DNA from 2 places in the Pseudomonas sp. GW456-E7 genome. Region 1 is predicted to be linked to the other one. Evidence: predicted binding sites of a transcription regulator. Region 1 holds the regulator's gene; the other holds the start of a gene.
The links. The regulator sigma-54, encoded in region 1, starts transcription at its own class of promoters, with help from an activator protein. The targets are predictions, from matches to a motif close to ANTGGCATNNANNTTGCTNT.

Region 2: the regulator sigma-54 is predicted to act here: its motif matches at 1,985-2,004, upstream of glnK (P-II family nitrogen regulator).

What each region holds. Positions count from the first base shown of each region.
Region 1 covers NZ_JBWKZB010000033.1:68,311-72,742, forward strand. Annotated here, with positions in the region: gene lptA (lipopolysaccharide transport periplasmic protein LptA) at 1-339, shown strand, start outside; gene lptB (LPS export ABC transporter ATP-binding protein) at 339-1,064, shown strand; gene AC07YV_RS20370 (RNA polymerase factor sigma-54) at 1,310-2,803, shown strand; gene hpf (ribosome hibernation-promoting factor, HPF/YfiA family) at 2,878-3,186, shown strand; gene ptsN (PTS IIA-like nitrogen regulatory protein PtsN) at 3,199-3,663, shown strand; gene rapZ (RNase adapter RapZ) at 3,666-4,432, shown strand, end outside.
Region 2 covers NZ_JBWKZB010000004.1:8,163-12,594, reverse strand. Annotated here, with positions in the region: gene AC07YV_RS04210 (ammonium transporter) at 67-1,404, opposite strand; gene glnK (P-II family nitrogen regulator) at 1,440-1,778, opposite strand; gene AC07YV_RS04200 (accessory factor UbiK family protein) at 2,198-2,458, shown strand; gene AC07YV_RS04195 (BRO-N domain-containing protein) at 2,843-3,364, shown strand; gene AC07YV_RS04190 (YifB family Mg chelatase-like AAA ATPase) at 3,650-4,432, shown strand, end outside.

The DNA.
Region 1 (4,432 bases):
ATCACCCGCACCCCGACTGGCGACATTGACGTAGTGACCTCGGTGGGCAACCTGGCGTACTTCGAGCAATTGCAGACGGCTGGCGATACCAAGCCTGTTCAGGGTTGGGGCGTGACCATCCAGTATCACGCCACGCAAAATCGCGTCGTGTTGATCGACAAGGCCAAAGTTGTCGACAAGGACAACAACGTCACCCAAGGCGAGAAAATCGTCTACGACACCGAGAAGAAGCTGGCCAGCGCCGGGCGCGCCACCGGCAACAAGGTGACCGAGTCGCGTCCGCGCATCGACATGGTGATCCAGCCGAAGAAGAAAACCGACGAGAAAAAGGCCCAGTAATGGCAACTCTGAAAGCTCAGCATCTGGCCAAGAGCTACAAGAGCCGCCAGGTCGTGCGTGATGTCAGCCTGTCCATCGACAGCGGTCAGATCGTCGGCCTGCTTGGCCCGAACGGCGCCGGCAAGACCACCTGCTTCTACATGATCGTCGGCCTGGTGCAAGCCGACCAGGGCCGCGTCCTGATCGATGACCTGGACGTCAGCCACCAGCCGATGCACGGCCGTGCAAAAGCCGGTATCGGCTATTTGCCGCAAGAAGCATCGATCTTCCGCAAACTGTCGGTGGCCGACAACATCATGGCCATCCTCGAGACCCGCAAGGAGCTCGACAAGGCCGGTCGTCGCAAGGAACTGGAAAGCCTGCTGCAGGAATTCCACATCAGCCACATCCGCGACAACCTCGGCATGAGCCTGTCCGGTGGTGAGCGCCGCCGCGTGGAAATCGCCCGCGCCCTGGCCACCAACCCGAAGTTCATCCTCCTCGACGAACCTTTCGCCGGCGTGGACCCGATTTCGGTCGGCGACATCAAGCAGATCATTTACCACCTCAAGGCCAAAGGCATTGGCGTGCTGATCACGGACCACAACGTTCGTGAAACCCTGGATATCTGTGAAACCGCCTATATCGTCAATGACGGTCAGTTGATCGCCGAAGGTGATGCAGAGACCATCCTGGCCAATGACCTGGTGAAGGAAGTGTACCTGGGCCATGAGTTCCGCCTGTAAACGCTGAGCCGTGCCCAGGCAGCCGCCCGGGCACCCGTCTCGCGATTCATCGGTGCCTCATGCAAACCAGCGTGTTCATCCCCCAATACGGGCAGCACCGCAACACAAATTTATAGTTTTTTATTGTTACAGCGCTCTAGGCAAATCCTTCAGTTTCAGGCATATAATTTGCTTATGTTTGGCGCCCCGGCGCCCTGTAGTGGATGGCGCATGTGCGCCGGCGAATAAGGTGTTAAGCCCCTGCCATGAAACCATCGCTAGTCTTGAGAATGGGCCAGCAGCTGACGATGACACCTCAGCTGCAACAGGCCATCCGCCTGCTCCAATTGTCGACCCTGGACCTGCAACAGGAAATCCAGGAGGCCCTGGAGTCCAATCCGATGCTCGAACGCCAGGAAGAAGGCGACGACTTCGACAATTCCGACCCCTTGGCCGACAACGCCGAACAAAAGCCCAACACCGATATCCAGGAACCCTCCTACCAGGAAAGTGCCCCGACGGTTGATAACCTCGATGAGGGTGACTGGAACGAGCGCATCCCCAACGAACTCCCCGTCGACACCGCGTGGGAAGACGTTTACCAGACCAGCGCCAGCAGCCTGCCCAGCAATGACGATGACGAGTGGGACTTCACCACCCGCACCTCGGCCGGTGAAAGCCTGCAAAGCCACTTGCTGTGGCAACTGAACCTGGCCCCGATGTCCGACACCGATCGCCTGATCGCCGTGACCCTGATCGACTGCATCAACAATCAGGGCTATCTGGACGAAACCCTCGAGGAAATCCTCGAAGCCTTCGATCCGGAACTGGACATCGAACTGGACGAAATCGAAGCCGTCCTGCACCGCATCCAGCAATTCGAGCCGGCCGGCATAGGCGCACGCAACCTGGGCGAATGCCTGTTGCTGCAATTGCGTCAGTTGCCCGCCAAGACCCCTTGGCTGGCCGAAGCCAAGCGCCTTGTCACCGATTACATCGACCTGCTGGGCAGCCGCGACTACAGCCAGTTGATGCGCCGCATGAAGCTCAAGGAAGATGAGCTGCGCCAGGTCATAGAGCTGGTCCAGAGCCTCAACCCGCGCCCGGGCTCGCAGATCGAGTCCACCGAAGCCGAGTACGTCGTTCCTGACGTTATCGTACGCAAGGACAACGAGCGCTGGCTGGTGGAGCTGAATCAGGAGTCGGTGCCACGGCTGCGGGTCAACGCCCAGTACGCCGGCTTTGTGCGCCGCGCCGATACCAGCGCCGACAACACGTTCATGCGCAATCAGTTGCAGGAGGCCCGCTGGTTCATCAAGAGCCTGCAGAGCCGCAATGAAACCCTGATGAAGGTTGCCACCCAGATCGTGGAGCATCAGCGCGGGTTCCTCGAATATGGCGACGAAGCCATGAAGCCGCTGGTCCTGCATGACATCGCCGAAGCGGTCGGCATGCATGAGTCGACGATTTCACGGGTGACCACCCAGAAGTTCATGCACACCCCCCGGGGCATCTATGAACTGAAATACTTTTTCTCCAGTCACGTAAGCACCTCCGAAGGCGGCGAATGCTCGTCCACGGCGATCCGGGCGATCATCAAAAAACTGGTTGCCGCGGAAAATCAGAAAAAGCCGTTGAGTGACAGCAAGATCGCTGGTTTACTGGAGGCACAAGGCATTCAGGTGGCTCGCCGCACCGTCGCCAAGTACCGCGAATCCCTAGGGATCGCGCCTTCGAGCGAACGCAAGCGGTTGATGTAGAGCCACGCCACAGCGTTCCAGTGGTAGATCATCTGGTCTACCGCTTTATGCACTGGCAACGAAGGAGAAGCTGTATGCAAGTCAACATCAGTGGACACCAACTGGAAGTGACCGAACCTCTTCGCACCTACATCGGCGAAAAACTCGAACGATTGGAGCGACATTTCGACAAGATCACTAACGTGCAGGTCACGATGACCGTCGAGAAGCTGAAGCAGAAAATCGAAGCCACGCTGCATATTCCCGGGAATGAAGTGGTCGCCAATGCGGAACATACCGATATGTACGCTGCGATCGATGCACTCACCGACAAGCTGGATAAACAACTCAAAAAGCATAAGGAAAAGACCCAGAGCCTCCTTCAGGGCGCAACCGGTCGTTAACACTCCCAACCCATGATCCGACTTGAAAGTATCCTGACCCCCGGCCGTTCCCTCGTGAACGTGCCGGGCGGCAGTAAAAAGAAAGCCCTCGAACAAATTGCCAATCTGATCGCCCGCGAAGTGCCGGCTCTGGAGATGCAAGATGTCTTCGAGGCGCTGATTGCCCGTGAAAAACTCGGCTCCACCGGTTTTGGCAACGGCATCGCTATTCCACACTGCCGTCTCAAGGGTTGTGTATCGCCCATCAGTGCATTGATGCACCTGGACGCCCCTATCGATTTCGACGCCATCGACGGCGCGCCGGTTGACCTGCTGTTCGTTCTGCTGGTCCCGGAAGCCGCTACCGATGCGCACCTTGAGCTGCTGCGACAGATCGCCAGCATGCTCGACCGCAAGGACGTTCGCGAAAAACTGCGTAATGCCGCAAGCAACGAAGCCTTGTATCAGGTTGTCCTGGACGAGCAAAACGGTCAGTAATCATGCGCTTGATCATCGTCAGTGGCCGTTCCGGCTCGGGTAAAAGCACCGCCCTCAATGTTCTTGAGGACAACGGCTACTACTGCATCGACAATCTGCCTGCCGGCCTGCTGCCGGAACTGGCCGAACGAGCGTTGATTCATACCGAGCTGATGCAACCGCTGGTGGCCGTTTCCATTGACGCCCGCAACCTGCCCAGCCACCTGTCACGCTTCCCCGAACTGCTCGAAGAAGTCCGCAGCCGCCACATCCAGTGCGATGTCCTGTACCTGGACGCCGACGAAGAAACCTTGCTCAAGCGCTTCTCGGAAACCCGCCGACGCCACCCCCTGACCAACGCCAACCGCTCGCTGGCCGAAGCCATCAACGTTGAAAGCGTGCTGCTCGGGCCGATTGCCGACCTCGCCGACCTCAAGATCAACACCACCAGCCTGAACCTGTACCAGCTGCGCGACGCCATCAAACTGCGCCTGTTGAATCAGCCTGAGCCGGGGACTGCGTTCCTGGTGGAGTCCTTCGGGTTCAAGCGTGGCATGCCGGTGGACGCCGACCTGGTGTTCGATGTGCGTTGCCTGCCCAACCCTTACTGGAAACCGGAATTACGCGAGCAGTCCGGGCTCGATCAACCGGTTGCCGAATACCTGGCGGCACAGCCGGATGTCGAAGAGATGTTCCAGGACATTTCCACATACCTGTTAAAGTGGCTGCCTCGTTTTGCCGCCAGCAACCGCGCCTACGTCACCATTGCCATTGGCTGCACTGGCGGACA
Region 2 (4,432 bases), on a different contig from region 1:
CCCTGCAATGACAAATTTCAGACAAAAAAATGCCCGGCAAGCCGGGCAAGTTTTTTATGCGCGTGCTTACAAGTTGTAGCCGCGTTCGTTGTGAAGCGCCAGATCGATGCCGACCGCCTCTTCTTCTTCATTGATGCGCAGACCCATGACCGCATCCAGCACCTTGAGGATGATGTACGTGGCGATCGCGGTGTAGATCACCGTGAAACCTACGCCTTTGCACTGAATCCACACTTGTGCGGCGATGTCGGTCACGGTGCCGAAGCCACCCAGGGACGGCGCGGCGAACACACCGGTCAGGATTGCGCCGAGAATACCGCCGATACCGTGTACGCCGAAGGCGTCCAGGGAGTCGTCATAGCCGAGCTTGCGTTTCAGGGTGGTGGCGCAGAAGAAGCACACCACGCCAGCCGCCAGACCGATGACCAGCGCGCCCATCGGGCCAACGGTGCCGGCAGCCGGGGTAATTGCCACCAGACCGGCAACCACGCCCGAAGCGATGCCCAGTGCGCTAGGTTTGCCATGGGTGACCCACTCGGCAAACATCCAGCCCAGCGCAGCAGCGGCAGTCGCGATTTGCGTCACCAGCATCGCCATACCGGCGGTGCCGTTGGCCGCAGCGGCGGAACCGGCGTTGAAACCGAACCAGCCGACCCACAGCATGGCCGCGCCCATCAGGGTATAACCGAGGTTGTGCGGTGCCATCGGCGTGGTCGGGAAGCCCTTGCGCTTGCCCAGCACCAGGCAGGCAATCAGACCGGCCACACCGGCGTTGATGTGCACCACGGTGCCGCCGGCGAAGTCCAGAACGCCCCAGTCCCACATCAGGCCGCCGTTACCGGACCAGACCATGTGCGCAATCGGCGCGTAAACCAGGGTGAACCAGATGCCCATGAAGACCAGCATCGCGGAGAACTTCATCCGCTCGGCGAAGGCACCGACGATCAGCGCCGGCGTGATGATGGCGAAGGTCATCTGGAAGGTGATGAACACCGCTTCAGGGAACAGCGCCGCAGGACCGGTCAGGCTAGCTGGCGTGACACCGGCCAGGAATGCCTTGCCCATGCCGCCGAAGAACGAGTTGAAGTTGACGACGCCCTGCTCCATGCCGGTGGTGTCGAACGCGATGCTGTAGCCATAGATGACCCACAGGACGCTGATCAGACCGGTAATGGCGAAGCACTGCATCATCACGGAAAGAATGTTTTTCGACCGGACCATGCCGCCGTAGAACAGCGCGAGGCCGGGAATGGTCATGAACAGCACCAAGGCTGTAGAGGTCAACATCCAGGCAGTGTCGCCAGAGTTGAGGACCGGGGCCGCCACTTCGTCTGCCGCCAAAGCAAGGCTGGGCATTACGATGGACAACAGGGCTCCTAGCCCTGCGAATTTACGCAGAGTCATATTGTTTTCTCCTGGGGCGTTGGGTTTGTGGCGGCTTAGATAGCGTCGGTATCGGTTTCGCCGGTACGGATGCGAATCGCCTGTTCCAGATTGACCACGAAGATCTTGCCGTCACCGATCTTGCCGGTGTTGGCAGCCTTGGTGATGGCCTCGATTACCCGGTCCAGATCCTTGTCGTCGATGGCGACGTCGATCTTCACCTTGGGCAGGAAATCGACCACGTATTCCGCGCCGCGATACAGCTCGGTGTGCCCCTTCTGCCGGCCAAAGCCTTTGACTTCAGTGACGGTAATGCCCTGCACGCCGATCTCGGACAGCGACTCGCGTACGTCGTCCAGCTTGAACGGCTTGATGATGGCAGTGACTAGCTTCATGAAAACTCTCTCCCGAATTGGTGGACTTGCCCCAGGAAAACAAACCCGTCTCAAGTCTAAGCGCAGTGCCTGGCTTTGTAACGCATCGTCGGCCTTACCTGCCCGTCCGACGCCAGCTAACCGCTCCTTGCGAAGCACTCCCCGTGATTCGCCTGGCGCACTGCATTCGTCACAGCGACTGCATCAGTGCATGGGTCACCAGCATCTAAGCAGAAAGCTTGCCATCTCCACAAAACTGACTGTTTTCAAGTCTTTACCGGCGGATGGCGGATACTTCGCGACAACACCCGGCACGTTACGCACAACAACGGTGCGACGCCGCCCGTCCCGATGCGCGAAAACCGTGCACCCTTTGCCCGCGCAAATGACTATAGACACTGCGTGATACACTGCCCGTCATTGTTTCCAGGACATTGCCCATGCTCGCGCCAAAAGACTTCCTCGACGCCCTGACCGGCACCGCCTCCCGCCTCTTCAGCGGTGACACCCCCCTGCCGAAAGCCGAAATCGAAAGCCAGTTCAAAATGTTGCTGCAGAGCGGCTTCAGCAAGCTGGATCTGGTGAGCCGGGAAGAGTTCGATAGCCAGATGGTTGTACTGGCACGCACGCGGGCGCGGCTGGAGGCTCTTGAAACGAAGGTCGCGGAGATGGAAGCGAAGCTCAACCCGCCAACCGAGTAACCCATCAATCCCGCTTTGAAACACAGCCCCCTGTAGGAGCTGCCGAAGGCTGCGATCTTTTGATCCCAAGCCCCGCAAAAATCCCGGCAACGTCCTACAAACATCACACCGCCGTCCGATTGCGTCGCCAGGTATCCGGTCTCTAAGCTCATCCCCGCTGAATGTTCAGCACTGGGTTTGGCGACCTGAATAGCATGTGACGCACAGTGACCACGTTCGATATCGGGCATTTTCCCTTTCGAATTATGGCGGCTGGGCGTGGGAGACCTTCGGGTCTGCCGGTTTTTCGCATGCACCGGTTCGCCAACCCGCGCACAGCTGCCACCCTTATTGTTTGGCGACGATAAGCGGCAGTGTCCTTCATGCGATTTTGGGTACTACAACATGGACGAAAACTATCTAACACCTCACATCTTCACCCGCCACAAACTCCACCTCCACGCCCTCCTCCTGCAAAACCAACCCTGGTTCAGCGCCCGCGACCTCGGCCGATTACTACGCATCCATCTCAACGACCGCCAACTCCGAAAACTCGACCCCGACCAATACCAAACCACCCAAACCCTCATCCACGGTCACATCGAAAACACCCTGCTGATCAGCGAATCCGGTGTCTACGCCATGCTCGTCTACCACTACTGCCCCGAATACCGAGCCTTGCGTGAATGGCTCACCCACGAAGTCGTCCCCGCCCTGCGGGACGCCCAACACCCCACCACAACCGAACGCCCACAACTGAGCCTGCTCAATTGGCCGGAAATGTCGTTGAGCCTGCTGCACTGGAATAACCAGCCGTGGATTCGGTTGCAGGACGTGCCGCAGATGCTGCCTGACCACGAACGACCACAGCATGCGGTGAGCGAGCCGTGGTGGAGGCGAGCTTCGCGGGTACTGCAACCGCGCTGAGCCCAAAGAAGTCACTCATGTGGCACCCACCCTGTGCAGAAACAGACCGAGCGGTGAATGACCTGTGGCGAGGGAGCTTGCTCCCGTTGGGTCGCGAAGCGGCCCCAAAAGAGGGACGGCTACGCCGTCCAACGGGAGCAAGCTCCCTCGCCACAGGGTGGTGACTGTCGGTCTCGCAACATCCGGTGAATGTTTGCCGCCCCAGCCACCACACCGCAACGCCCTCCCACGACTACCCTTCAAAAACCCGCAGGAAGCGGCCCCCATTTAGCTCAAGGAACGCCCATGTCCCTCTCCATCGTCCACAGCCGCGCCCAGATCGGCGTGGAGGCACCCGCCGTCACCGTAGAAGTTCATCTGGCCAACGGCCTGCCATCCCTGACCATGGTCGGCCTGCCCGAGGCGGCGGTGAAGGAAAGCAAGGACCGGGTGCGCAGTGCGATCATCAATTCGGGGCTGCAATTTCCGGCGCGGCGGATCACGCTGAATCTGGCGCCGGCGGATTTGCCCAAGGATGGCGGGCGCTTCGATCTGGCGATCGCCCTGGGGATTCTCTCGGCCAGCGTGCAGGTGCCGACGCTGACACTGGATGACGTGGAGTGTTTGGGGGAGTTGGCCCTGTCCGGTGCGGTACGGGCAGTTCGAGGGGTGTTGCCGGCGGCGTTGGCGGCGCGCAAGGCCGGGCGCTGGCTGATGGTGCCACGGGCGAACGCTGAGGAAGCGTGCCTGGCGTCGGGACTGAAAGTGATTGCTGTTGACCATTTGCTGGAGGCCGTCGCGCATTTCAACGGGCATACACCGATCGAGCCTTACGCTTCCGATGGACTGCTCTGCGCCAGCAAACCTTATCCCGACCTGAATGAAGTGCAAGGGCAGCTGGCGGCCAAGCGTGCGCTGCTGATTGCGGCTGCAGGCGCTCACAACCTGTTGCTCAGTGGTCCCCCGGGGACCGGAAAAACCTTGCTGGCGAGTCGTTTGCCAGGGCTGCTGCCGCCGCTGACCGAAAGCGAGGCGCTGGAAGTGGCGGCGATTCAATCGGTCACCAGTTGTGTGCCCTTGCGTCACTGG